2 regions of the Nocardiopsis sp. YSL2 genome follow, and region 2 is predicted to be linked to the other one. Evidence: predicted binding sites of a transcription regulator. Region 2 holds the regulator's gene; the other holds the start of a gene.
The links. The regulator HspR, encoded in region 2, represses chaperone genes until heat shock. The targets are predictions, from matches to a motif close to ANTTGAGTCNNNNNGACTCAANT.
Positions count from the first base shown of each region.

Region 1 (6,372 bases), 1.4 Mb from region 2:
GCAACTCTTCGCAGAGTACGGGGTTCCCGTACCCCAGGGAAAGGTGGCGAGCACGGCCGCTGAGGCACGTGCCATCGCTGATGAGTTCGCCGCCGCCGGAAAGCCCCGAGTCGTCGTCAAGGCGCAGGTCAAGACGGGCGGTCGCGGTAAGGCCGGCGGTGTGAAGGTGGCCGACGGCCCCGAGGACGCGCAGGCCAAGGCCGAGCAGATCCTCGGCATGGACATCAAGGGCCACACGGTCCACCGTGTCCTGGTCGAAGAGGCCTCCGACATCGCGGAGGAGTACTACTTCTCCTTCCTGCTGGACCGGGCCAACCGCACCTTCCTGTCGATCTGCTCCGCCGAGGGCGGTGTCGAGATCGAGGAGGTCGCGGTCACCAACCCCGAGGCGGTCGCCAAGGTCGCCGTCGACCCGCTGACCGGCGCCCCCAAGGACGTCGCCGCGGAGATCGTCAAGGCGGGCAAGCTGCCGCAGGCCGCCGCCGAGGGCGCGGCCGAGCTCATCACGAAGCTGTGGGACGCCTTCGTCGGCAAGGACGCCACGCTCGTCGAGGTCAACCCCCTCATCCTCACCAAGGACGGCCGCGTCGTCGCGCTCGACGGCAAGGTCACGCTGGACGAGAACGCCGAGTTCCGCCAGGACCTGGAGAGCCTCACCTTCGCGGAGGAGGGCGACCCGCTGGAGGTTCAGGCCAAGGCCAAGGGTCTGAACTACGTGAAGCTCGACGGTGAGGTCGGGATCATCGGCAACGGCGCGGGCCTGGTCATGTCCACGCTGGACGTGGTCGCCTACGCGGGTGAGAACCACGGCGGGGTCAAGCCCGCCAACTTCCTGGACATCGGCGGAGGCGCCTCGGCCGAGGTGATGGCCAACGGTCTGGACATCATCCTGGGCGACCCGGCGGTCAAGAGCGTGTTCGTGAACGTGTTCGGCGGCATCACCGCGTGCGACGCGGTGGCCAACGGCATCGTGCAGGCGCTGGAGCTGCTGGAGTCGCGCGGCGACGACGTCTCCAAGCCGCTCGTCGTGCGCCTGGACGGCAACAACGCCGAACTGGGCCGCCGGATCCTGACCGAGCGCGCCCATCCCGCGGTGCGACAGGTGGACACGATGGACGGCGCCGCCGCACAGGCCGCCGAGCTCGCGGCGAAGTAGGGGACTGACACACCATGGCTATCTTCCTGAACAAGGACAGCAAGGTGCTGGTCCAGGGCATGACCGGCTCTGAGGGCACCAAGCACACCCGCCGCATGCTCGCCTCGGGCACCAGCATCGTGGGCGGGGTCAACCCGCGCAAGGCCGGCCAGAAGGTCGACTTCGACGGCACCGAGGTCCCGGTCTTCGGATCGGTGGCCGAGGGCATGGCCGCCACCGGCGCCGACGTCACGGTCATCTTCGTGCCGCCCAAGTTCTGCAAGGACGCGGTGTTCGAGGCCATCGACGCCGGGATCGGCCTGGCGGTGGTGATCACCGAGGGCATTCCGGTGCACGACACCGCGGCGTTCTGGGCGCACGCCCAGGCCAAGGGCAATAAGACGCGGATCATCGGTCCGAACTGCCCGGGTCTGATCACGCCGGGCCAGTCCAACGCGGGCATCATCCCGGCCGACATCACCAAGCCGGGCCGGATCGGTCTGGTGTCGAAGTCGGGCACGCTGACGTACCAGATGATGTACGAGCTGCGCGACATCGGTTTCTCCTCGGCGGTGGGTATCGGCGGGGACCCGATCATCGGGACCACGCACATCGATGCTCTGGCGGCGTTCGAGGCGGACCCGGACACCGATGTGATCGTGATGATCGGTGAGATCGGTGGTGACGCGGAGGAGCGCGCGGCGGAGTTCGTCAAGGCGAACGTGACCAAGCCCGTGGTGGGGTACGTGGCGGGGTTCACCGCTCCCGAGGGCAAGACGATGGGTCACGCGGGGGCGATCGTGTCGGGTTCCTCGGGTACGGCCGCGGCGAAGAAGGAGGCCCTGGAGGCCGCCGGAGTCAAGGTCGGCAAGACCCCGAGTGAGACGGCGAAGCTGGTGCGCGACCTCTTCTAGGGACCCGCGCCGGACCCGCTGGGTCCGTTCACTCACACGGCTCCGCCCCGCTGGCCTCCCGGTCGGTGGGGCGGAGCCGTGTCGTGTGTCCTCAGTCCTCGATCCCGTCCCGACCGCCCGGGCGGCCACGGCCCATCCGGCGGCGGTGCCGGCGGTGGCGTCCGACGCCCGGACCGATCACGAGCATGCAGAACAAGCCGAGGAAGACCAGGAATCCCGTGACGTTGCCCGAGACCAGCGTCGGCAGCCCCCACACGAAGAACAGGAACCCGCCCCAGGCGATCAGGCCGCCCATGTTCCCCCCGTGTCCGGCGCGGTCGGGCCGCCTGTCCCCGGTGCCGTGCTCGACCGGGGCCTGATGGCGGGGGCCGGGTACCGCGGGGGCTGTTCCGGTGTGGGGCGCGCTGATCGCGCCTGGTCGCAGGCGTAGCGGTAGGTCCTCGAAGAGCGGCACGAGCTCGGTGTTGGTGACCGCGTGCAGTACCGCGTCGGACCGGTTCTCGTGCTCGTCGAAGTCCAGCCGCCCCTCCGCCAGGGCCGTGCGCAGGTGGACGAGCGCCTCGTCGCGCTCGTCGTCGGAGAGGCGGTACGAGTGGTCGGGTCCGGGACCTGCCATGCGTCATCCAATCGAGCAGGAGTGTTCATGGTATGACGCGTGCCACGGCGAGCCGGTTCCGGGCGCCGGGACACGACACGCGCGGCCGGGATGCCACGGAGCATTCCGGTGCCTGGCAGCATAAGTCGGGTGAGTACGCCAGGATCTCCCCCCGACCGCGGCCGCGCCCCGGAGCGGACCCGCCCCACCAGTGACACCGTCCCCGGCGGGTCGCGGCCGATCTACGCGACCGGTGGGATCGCCGCGGCGACCGCGGCGGGCAGCGGACTGGCCGTGATCGTCACGCTGACGATCATCGGCTGGGTGGCCGCACCCCACGCCTCCTTCGGTGAGGAGATCGTCGACCTCCTCCAGGGCGCCGTCCTGGCCTGGCTGGTCGGGCACCACGTGTCCTTCGCGATCCCGGACGGCCAGATCGGGCTCCTTCCGCTCGGCCTGGTCCTGCTCCCGGGGCTGCTGCTGTACCGTTCGGGCCGCTGGCTGGCCCGCGCCTGCGAGATCGCCCGGCTGCGGCACGTGTACCGGGCCGCCCTGGCCATCGCGGGCCCCTACGCGGCCATCGCGGGCACCCTGGCGCTGGTGGCCCGCACCGAGGCCATCGAACCCAGCATGCCGCGCGCGCTGGTCATGGGCTTCGTGATCGCGTTCCTGGCGGGCGGGCTCGGCGCGCTGCGCCAGCTGATGCGCGACAAGGGCGTGCCCGTCCGCGACCTGTTGGCGCTGATGCCGGCCCGTTCGCGCTCGCTCCTGGTGGGCATGCTCGCCTCCACCTCCGGCCTGCTCCTCGGCGGGCTCCTGCTGTTCGTGGTCGCGCTCGCCGTGAGCCTGCCCGAGGTCGTCGAGACCACCCGCCTGCTGTCTCCGGGGGTCGTGGGCGGGGCGCTCCTGATCGTCATCCAACTGGCGTACCTGCCCAACGCCGTGGTGTTCGCCGTCTGCTACGCGCTCGGCCCGGGGTTCGCGGTGGGGGAGCTGACCGTGGTCGCCCCGACGGGGGTGTCGGTGGGGCAGCTGCCCCTGTTCCCGATGCTGGCGGCCCTTCCGGACAACGGGGCGGCTCCGGCGGTGTCCCTGGTGTCGCTGGCCCTGCCGTTCGTGGCGGGCGGGATCGGGGGCGTGCTGACCCAGCGCAGCGCCCCGGACGTGGTCCGGGAGGCCGCGCCGCTGTGGGGGTTCGTGTGCGGTGTGACGACGGGGCTGCTGTGCGCGGCGCTGGCCGAACTGGCCGGCGGGTCGCTCGGTGCGCAGCGCCTCACCCAGGTGGGCCCGTCGGCGTGGCAGGTCGGTCTCGTCGCCGCGCTGGAGGTGGGGGTGGCCGCCGCGATCGCCGCGTGGATCGCCAACTGGTGGTACTCGCGCCGTCTGCTCCTGTCGGCTCCGGTGCCCGAGGGCCCGACCGCCGCGGAGCGCGAGCGCCCGGAGGCCGACCTGCCCGCCGACGTCCCGGTCGGCGAGGGGCTGGCCACGGTCACGCCGCTGCGGACCCGCGAGGAGGAGTCGCCCGCCGAGCCGAAGCGTGCCGAGCCGACGCTCGCCGAACGCCACGCCCAGGCGAGCAGCGCGCGCGAGCAGGCGCGAGCGGACCGGGCCGCCGAACGCGCGGCCCGTGCCGAGGCCCGCCGGGAGTTGCGAGCCGCCCGCAAGGAGGCCAGGCGCCAGGCGAAGCTCGAGGCCGGGGGCGCGTCCGGGCGAGAAAGGTCGCGTTGGTGGCGGCGGAAGAAGGACGCCGAGGAGGAGATGTACGGGATCACCTATGAGGCGGCTGCGGACGAGGTGGACACCCCCAGGACCTGATCCTCGACGGCCGTCAGGGGCCGCGCCCGTAGGTCGGGGCCCACCGTACGGGCGCGGGGCCGCGGGACGCCGAGCCGCCGACCGGTCCGGATGGGCCCGCCGGCGCGTGCGCGGCGCTGCTCCGGTCCCTGTGGCTCGGTGGCGGGTGCGGCTGACACGCAGGTCACGGCCTGATCGCTGTCGGCGAACAACCGGGCGGGAAGAAAACTCGGCTCCTTTTTATTGAGTCTGTTTGACTCAACTAGGAGGATTCATGAGTGAGACTTCCGCCAGCGTGACCTTCCCGGTGCTGCCCCTCGACGACGACGTCGTCCTCCCGGGCATGGTCGTGCCGGTCGACATGTCCAACTCCGACGTTCGCGCGGCCGTGGAGGCCGCTCAGGCGGTCGCGAGCTCGGGCGACTCCGCCAAGGGGCCCGAGGTCCTGATCGTGCCGCGCGTCGACGGCTCCTACGCCGCCATGGGCACCGTCGGCGTGGTCGAGCAGGTGGGCCGCACCCCCGACGGCAAGCCGGCCGCCGTGCTGCGCGGCACCGCGCGGGCCAGTGTCGGCAGCGGTACCACCGGGCCGGGCGCCGCCCTGTGGGTCCTGGCCACCGTCCACCGCGATCCCAAGGACCAGCCGGGCCGCGTCCAGGAGGCGGCCCGCGAGTACAAGGCACTGCTCACCACCTACCTGCACAAGCGCGGCGCCTGGCAGGTGCTGGACGGCGTACAGCAGGTCAGCGACCCCGGCCTGCTCGCCGACCGGGGCGGGTACTCCCCCTTCCTGACCGTCGAGCGCAAGCTCGAACTCCTCCACACGCACGATGTCCTGGAGCGCCTGCACCTGCTCAGCGAGTGGACCCGGGAGCACCTCGCCGAGCTCGACGTCGCCGAGACCATCGACCGCGACGTCGAGGAGGGTGTGGAGAAGCAGCAGCGTGAGTTCCTGCTGCGCCGGCAGATGGAGGCGATCCGCAAGGAGCTCAACGAGCTCGACGGCCGCTCCTCCAGTGAGGAGGACGACTACCGTGTGCGCGTGGAGGGGGCCGACCTGCCCGAGCACGTCCGTGAGGCCGCGCTGGCCGAGGTGGACAAGCTGGAGCGGGCCGGGGACTCCTCTCCCGAGTCCGGGTGGATCCGCACCTGGCTGGACACGGTCCTGGGGATGCCCTGGAACGAGCGCACCGAGGACGCCTACGACATCGCCGGGGCGCGCGAGGTCCTGGACGCCGACCACACCGGACTGGACGACGTCAAGGAGCGGATCACCGAGTACCTGGCGGTCCGCAAGCGACGCGCGGACCAGGGGCTGGGCGTGGTCGGCGGGCGCCGCAGCGGTGCGGTGCTCGCGCTGGTCGGACCGCCCGGGGTCGGCAAGACCTCGCTGGGCGAGTCGGTGGCCCGCGCCATGGGCCGGAGCTTCACCCGGGTCGCGCTCGGCGGTGTCCGTGACGAGGCGGAGATCCGCGGGCACCGGCGCACCTACGTGGGCGCCCTTCCCGGCCGTATCGTCCGGGCGGTCAAGGAGTCCGGGTCGATGAACCCGGTCGTCCTGCTCGACGAGATCGACAAGGTGGGCTCCGACTTCCGCGGCGACCCGACGGCGGCGCTGCTGGAGGTGCTCGACCCCGCCCAGAACCACACGTTCCGCGACCACTACCTGGAGGTCGACCTCGATCTGTCCGACGTGGTGTTCCTGGCCACGGCCAACGCCCTGGACACGATCCCCGGGCCGCTGCTGGACCGGATGGAACTGGTGGAGCTGGACGGCTACACCGAGGACGAGAAGGTCGCGATCGCCCGTGACCACCTCCTGCGCAGGCAGGTCGAGCGTGCCGGGCTGGTCACCGCCGGGGGCGATCCGGAGGTGGAGATCACCGACGACGCCCTGCGCACGCTCGCCGCGGAGTACACGCGCGAGGCCGGGG
Region 1 is NZ_JAMOAO010000001.1:3,627,405-3,633,776, forward strand. Features, by position in the region: gene sucC (ADP-forming succinate--CoA ligase subunit beta) at 1-1,156, shown strand, start outside; gene sucD (succinate--CoA ligase subunit alpha) at 1,171-2,049, shown strand; gene M1P99_RS16220 (DUF1707 domain-containing protein) at 2,141-2,665, opposite strand; gene M1P99_RS16225 (DUF6350 family protein) at 2,903-4,459, shown strand; gene lon (endopeptidase La) at 4,713-6,372, shown strand, end outside.
Region 1: lon (endopeptidase La) is a predicted target of HspR. The motif match lies at 4,680-4,702, and genes of this name have one in related genera.

Region 2 (6,372 bases):
GGCCGAGGTCCGCAACAACGCCGAGTCCCTCGTCTACCAGACCGAGAAGGTCATCAAGGACAACGAGGACAAGATCCCGGCGGAGGCGCGCACCGAGACCGAGGAGGCCCTCACCGAGCTCAAGACGGCGCTGGAGGGCACGGACGTCGAGGCCATCCGCACCGCGAGCGAGAAGGTCGCGCTGGCCAGCCAGAAGATCGGTTCCGCGATCTACAGCCAGGGCCAGCAGGCCGGCGCCGAGGGCGACGCGGGTCAGGGCACCGAGGGTGCCCAGGCCGACGACGCCGACGTCGTGGACGCCGAGATCGTCGACGAGGACAACGGCAAGCAGTCCTAGCCGCTGTCCGCTGGGAGACGAGGAAGGAGGAAGCGTCGGACATGGCGCCGTCGGACAAGACGAACAGCTCCGGCACCGGCGACGGTGAGGAGCACCAGGGACCGGTGATCCGCGACAACCGCCGGATCGACCCGGACACCGGTGAGGTCCGCAACCCGCAGGACGACACCGCCGAGGAGGCGGTGGAGGCCGAGGAGGTGGACGTCTCCGAGGTTCCGGACACGCCCGAGTCGGTGATGGACGCCGTCAGCGCGGACGAGCGGGTGGTCGAGCTCACCAACGACATCAAGCGGGTGCAGGCGGAGTACGCCAACTACCGCAAGCGCGTCGAGCGCGACCGCGTGGCGGTCCGCGAGATGGCCACCGCCCAGGTGGTGAGCGACCTGCTGCCGATCCTGGACGACGTCGGGCGCGCCCGTGAGCACGACGAGCTCACCGGCGGGTTCAAGGCGGTCGGGGAATCGCTGGAGGCCCTGGTCACCAAGCTGGGCCTGGAGAAGTACGGGGAGAAGGACGACGAGTTCGACCCGAACCTCCACGAGGCGCTCACCCTGGTTCCGGTACCGGGCATCACGACGCAGACGGTGATCGAGGTGTTCCAGCCCGGGTACCGCATCGGTGAGCGGATCCTGCGCCCGGCCCGCGTGGTCGTGGGGGATCCGATGGAGGGCGGCGACGAGGCGGCGGCGGACACCGCTGAGCCGGCCGGCGCCGACGCCGACGACTCCTCCGAGGGCGACGGGTCGGAGAACGACAAGTAGGGGCCGCGTCCCCGCAGCGCCCGCGGGCGGTGCGGGGAGGCACGCACCGCCCGGCCGCGGCCGCCGCTCCCGCGGTGGCCGCGGCCGGAGGGCGACCCCGGCCTCCGGTGGCCCGGGGACACGTGGAAGCATCGGACGCAACCGGCACCAGCGGGGAGAAGGCACCAGTCGATGAGCACCAAGGACTACCTGGAGAAGGACTACTACAAGGTCCTCGGAGTCTCAAAGACCGCCTCGAAGGACGAGATCAAGCAGTCCTACCGGAAGCTGGCCCGGGAGAGCCACCCCGACGCCAACACCGACGATCCCGAGGCCGAGGACCGCTTCAAGGAGATCTCCGAGGCCTACAACGTCCTGTCGGACGAGAAGCGGCGCAAGGAGTACGACGAGGCGCGGTCCCTGTTCGGCGGGTCCTACCGCCCGGGCGGCGGTGCCGGTCCCGGCGGGTTCGACATGGGCGACCTCTTCGGGCAGGGGACCGGCGGCGCGCCCGGCGGCGAACGCCTGAGCGACCTGTTCGGCGGGCTGTTCGGGGGCCGCAGCCGCGGCGGGACCACCACCCGCAGCCGACGCGGTGCCGACGTCGAGACCGAGACGACCATGACCTTCCGCGAGGCCGCGGAGGGAGTCACGCGCTCCTTCCAGCTGACCAGCGAGGCGCCGTGTCCCACCTGTAAGGGCACCGGCGCCAAGGCCGGCACCGCCCCGCGGATGTGCCCCAAGTGCAGCGGCACGGGGCATGAGAACACCAACCTCGGCGGCTTCTCGCTGTCCGAGCCGTGCAGCGAGTGCAAGGGGCGCGGCCTGGTCGTCGACGACCCCTGCGTGACCTGCCACGGCAGCGGGCGCGGCAAGAGCACCCGTACCATCCAGACCCGTATCCCCGGCGGCGTGTCCGACGGTCAGCGCATCAGGATCAAGGGCAAGGGCGCTCCGGGCGAGCACGGGGGCCCGGCCGGAGACCTCTACGTCGTCGTCCACGTGAAGGGACACCAGGTGTTCGGCCGCAGCGGCGACAACATCACCATCACCGTGCCCGTGACGTTCCCCGAGGCCGTGCTCGGCTCGGAGGTGCGCATCCCCACCCTCACCGGCTTCCCGGTGACGGTGAAGATCCCGCCGGGTACGCAGAACGGGCACAAGCTGCGGGTGCGCGGCAAGGGCGCCACCCGCAAGGACGGCACCATGGGCGACATGCTGGTCACGGTCGAGGTCACGGTGCCGAAGACTCTGAACGGCGACGCTCGTGAGGCGCTGGAGAAGTTCCGCGCCGCGACGTCCGACTACGACCCGCGCGACGGGCTCGAAGCGCGGGCGAAGGGTGCGTGAACGACGTGAACTCCTTCGGCGCTGACGCCCCGGTCTACGTGATCTCGGTGGCCGCCGAGCTGGCCGGGATGCATCCGCAGACACTGCGTCAGTACGACCGACTGGGGATCGTCTCACCCGGCCGCGCGTCCGGCCGGGGCCGCCGGTACTCCATGCGGGACGTACAGACGCTGCGCGAGGTACAGCGGCTGTCCCAGGAGGAGGGCATCAACCTCGCCGGGATCAAGCGGATCCTGGAGCTGGGGCACGAGGTGGAACAGCTGCGCGAGCAGGTGTTCCACCTGGCCAACGAACTGGAGGCCGCGCGTCGGGCGGTGGCCCGGCGCGGCGGGCGGCCGCCGGAGTCCGGCGGCGCGGTGCGCGGGGAACTCGTGCGCCGCACACGCGTCACGATCTTCAACACCGCCGAACCGCCCGACGACGAGACCCGGCGCACCGGACAGGACCACTCCGCCACCGAGGACACCGACCGACCCGACTCGTTCAAGGACCGGTAGGACCGACAGGGCTCCGCGCGGACACGAGGGGCACGACAGGCCATCGATTCTCACTCTGCGTGACACTACTTGTGAAAGGAGTCACCGTAGATGGACTACAAGCTCACCAAGAAGAGCCAGGAGGCTCTGTCGGTGGCCATCCGCCGCGCGACCACGGACGGCAGCCCGCAGGTCGAACCCCTGCACCTGCTGGCCGCGCTCCTGGAGCAGGCCGAGGGCGTCACACGCCCCCTGCTCAAGGAGGTCGGCGCGAGCCCCGACGACCTCAGGGACAGGGTCGACGCCGCGATCGCGGTGCTGCCCCGGGCCGCCGGATCGACGGTCAGCTCGCCCAGCTCCTCGCGCCAGCTCATCGTGTCGATCAACACCGCCGCCCAGCGCGCGCAGCGGATGGAGGACGAGTACGTCTCCACCGAGCACCTGCTGGTGGGGCTGGCCGCCGACGGCGGTGAGGCGGCGCGCCTGCTCACCGAGGCCGGAGCGACCCCGGACGCGCTGCTGGAGGGCTTCGAGCGCGTGCGCGGAACGGGGAAGGTGACCTCGGAGAACCCGGAGGACACCTACCAGTCGCTGGAGAAGTTCGGTGTGGACCTCACCGAGCGCGCCCGCGAGGGCAAGGTCGACCCGGTGATCGGCCGGGACGGGGAGATCCGCCGCGTCATCCAGGTCCTGAGCCGCCGCACCAAGAACAACCCGGTCCTCATCGGCGAGCCGGGTGTGGGCAAGACCGCGGTCGTGGAGGGCCTGGCCCAGCGCATCGTGGCGGGGGACGTGCCGCAGTCGCTGGTCGGCAAGCGCCTGGTGAGCCTGGACCTGTCCGCGATGGTGGCGGGCGCCAAGTACCGGGGCGAGTTCGAGGAGCGGCTCAAGGCGGTGCTCTCGGAGATCAAGGAGTCCGAGGGCCAGGTCATCACGTTCATCGACGAGCTGCACACCATGGTGGGCGCGGGCGCCGCCGAGGGCGCGATGGACGCGGGCAACATGCTCAAGCCCATGCTGGCGCGCGGCGAACTGCGCATGGTCGGCGCGACCACGCTGGACGAGTACCGGGAGAAGATCGAGAAGGACCCGGCGCTGGAACGCCGCTTCCAGCAGGTCATGGTGGGCGAGCCGTCGTCCGCCGACACCATCGCCATCCTGCGCGGGCTCAAGGGGCGCTACGAGGCGCACCACAAGGTCCAGATCAACGACGCCGCTCTGGTGGCCGCCGCGACCCTGTCCGACCGCTACATCACCGCGCGCTTCCTGCCCGACAAGGCCATCGACCTCATCGACGAGGCCGCGTCGCGGCTGCGCATGGAGATCGACTCCAGCCCGGTGGTGATCGACGAGCTCCAGCGCACCGTCGACCGCCTGAAGATGGAGGAGATGGCGCTCGACAAGGAGTCCGACCCGGCCAGCCGCCAGCGGCTGGACCGGCTGCGCGCCGACCTGGCCGACCGGCAGGAGCAGCTCAACGCGCTCGTGGCCCGGTGGGAGCAGGAGAAGGCCGGCCTCAACCGGGTCGGTGAGCTCAAGGGGCAGCTGGACGACCTGCGCACCCGCGCCGAGCTCGCCCAGCGCGAGGGGGACTTCGACACGGCCTCCCGGCTGATGTACGGGGAGATCCCGACCCTGGAGAAGCAGATCGAGGAGGCCTCCCAGGCGGAGGAGCACGCCGCGGCCGAGGGCACCGGCGACACGATGGTCAAGGACGAGGTCGGCGCGGACGAGGTCGCCGACGTGGTCTCGGCCTGGACCGGCATCCCCGTGGGGCGGCTGATGGAGGGCGAGACCTCCAAGCTGCTGCGTATGGAGGAGGAGCTGGGCCGCCGCATCATCGGCCAGAGGCAGGCCGTGGGCGCGGTCTCCGACGCGGTGCGCCGGGCGCGGGCGGGGATCTCCGACCCCGACCGTCCGACGGGTTCGTTCCTGTTCCTGGGCCCGACGGGCGTGGGCAAGACGGAGCTGGCCAAGGCGCTGGCGGAGCTGCTCTTCGACGACGAGCGCGCCATCGTGCGCATCGACATGAGCGAGTACTCCGAGAAGCACACGGTGTCGCGCCTGGTGGGCGCGCCTCCCGGCTACGTGGGATACGAGGAGGGGGGCCAGCTCACCGAGGCGGTGCGCCGGCGCCCGTACACGGTCGTGCTCCTGGACGAGGTGGAGAAGGCCCACCTGGAGGTGTTCGACACCCTGCTCCAGGTACTCGACGACGGTCGGCTGACCGACGGCCAGGGCCGACACGTGGACTTCCGCAACACGATCCTCATCCTCACCTCCAACCTCGGGTCGCCGTTCCTGGTCGACCAGTCGCTGGAGGAGTCGGTGCGGCGCGAGCGCGTCATGGACGTGGTGCGCTCGACCTTCAAGCCGGAGTTCCTCAACCGGCTGGACGACGTGATCATGTTCGACGCGCTGTCCACCGAGGACCTCACGAAGATCGTGGACCTGCAGGTCGACAAGCTGGTGCGGCGCCTGGCCGACCGGCAGCTCGGCCTGGAGGTCACCGACGCCGCCCGCCAGTGGCTGGCGCTGACCGGCTACGACCCCAGCTACGGGGCCCGCCCGCTGCGCCGCCTGGTGCAGTCCTCGATCGGCGACCCGCTCGCCCGGGAGATGCTGTCGGGCGAGCTGGCCGACGGCGACACGGTGGTGGTGGACGTGGACGAGGCCACGGACAAGCTGCGCGTGACCCCGAAGAAGGCCGTCGAACCGGAGCTGTGACGCCCGCTGCCGGGGGCCGCGCCCGCGCGGGCGCGGCCCCCGGCAGCCCCTTCGTCCGCACGGATACCAGGGATCAGGCGTGGTTCTCCCAGTACCCTGGTCCCAGGAGTCCACGATGCGTCCTGGGTCCTGTATCCACGGCAGAAGGGGCCGCACCATGACCGTGATCGAACACCACTCGCCGAGATCCCCTGCCGAGAAACTGAGCGTCGAACAGTTCGAGATCATCGCCCAGGCCGCTGCCCGCGAGGATGTCATCCTCGAATACCTCAACGGCCAGATGGAGATCCGGACCGTGCCCGACAGCGACCACAACGCGATCCTCATGTGGTTGATGCGCCAGTTCATGACCCAGCGAGCGGACCTGGACCTGAACGTCACGGGCCAGGGCCTGAAGGTGGATTCCTACCGAAAGGGCCGCGCGCGCCCGGACGGCATCCTCGCACCCATCGACCACTTCGCCGGGCAGGGGGAGTGGGCCGACCCCCAGGGGATCCTGGCGGTCGTCGAGGTCACCTCGTGGGACTCCGACACCAACGCTCGTGACCGGGTCGAGAAGGCACATGCCTACGCCGCCTGCTCCATCGGCGTGTACGTGCTCGTCGACCGCGACGACGACAGTGTCACCGTCCACAGCGAGCCCGTCGGCGGCCGGTACCGCAGTATCACCAAGCTCGGCTACGGACACACGGTCGAGGTCCCCGGGGTCGGAGTCACGTTGAGCACCGACGGCCTCAAGCGG
Region 2 is NZ_JAMOAO010000001.1:2,217,620-2,223,991, forward strand. Features, by position in the region: gene dnaK (molecular chaperone DnaK) at 1-337, shown strand, start outside; gene grpE (nucleotide exchange factor GrpE) at 379-1,098, shown strand; gene dnaJ (molecular chaperone DnaJ) at 1,270-2,427, shown strand; gene M1P99_RS09595 (heat shock protein transcriptional repressor HspR) at 2,424-2,924, shown strand; gene clpB (ATP-dependent chaperone ClpB) at 3,015-5,630, shown strand; gene M1P99_RS09605 (Uma2 family endonuclease) at 5,788-6,372, shown strand, end outside.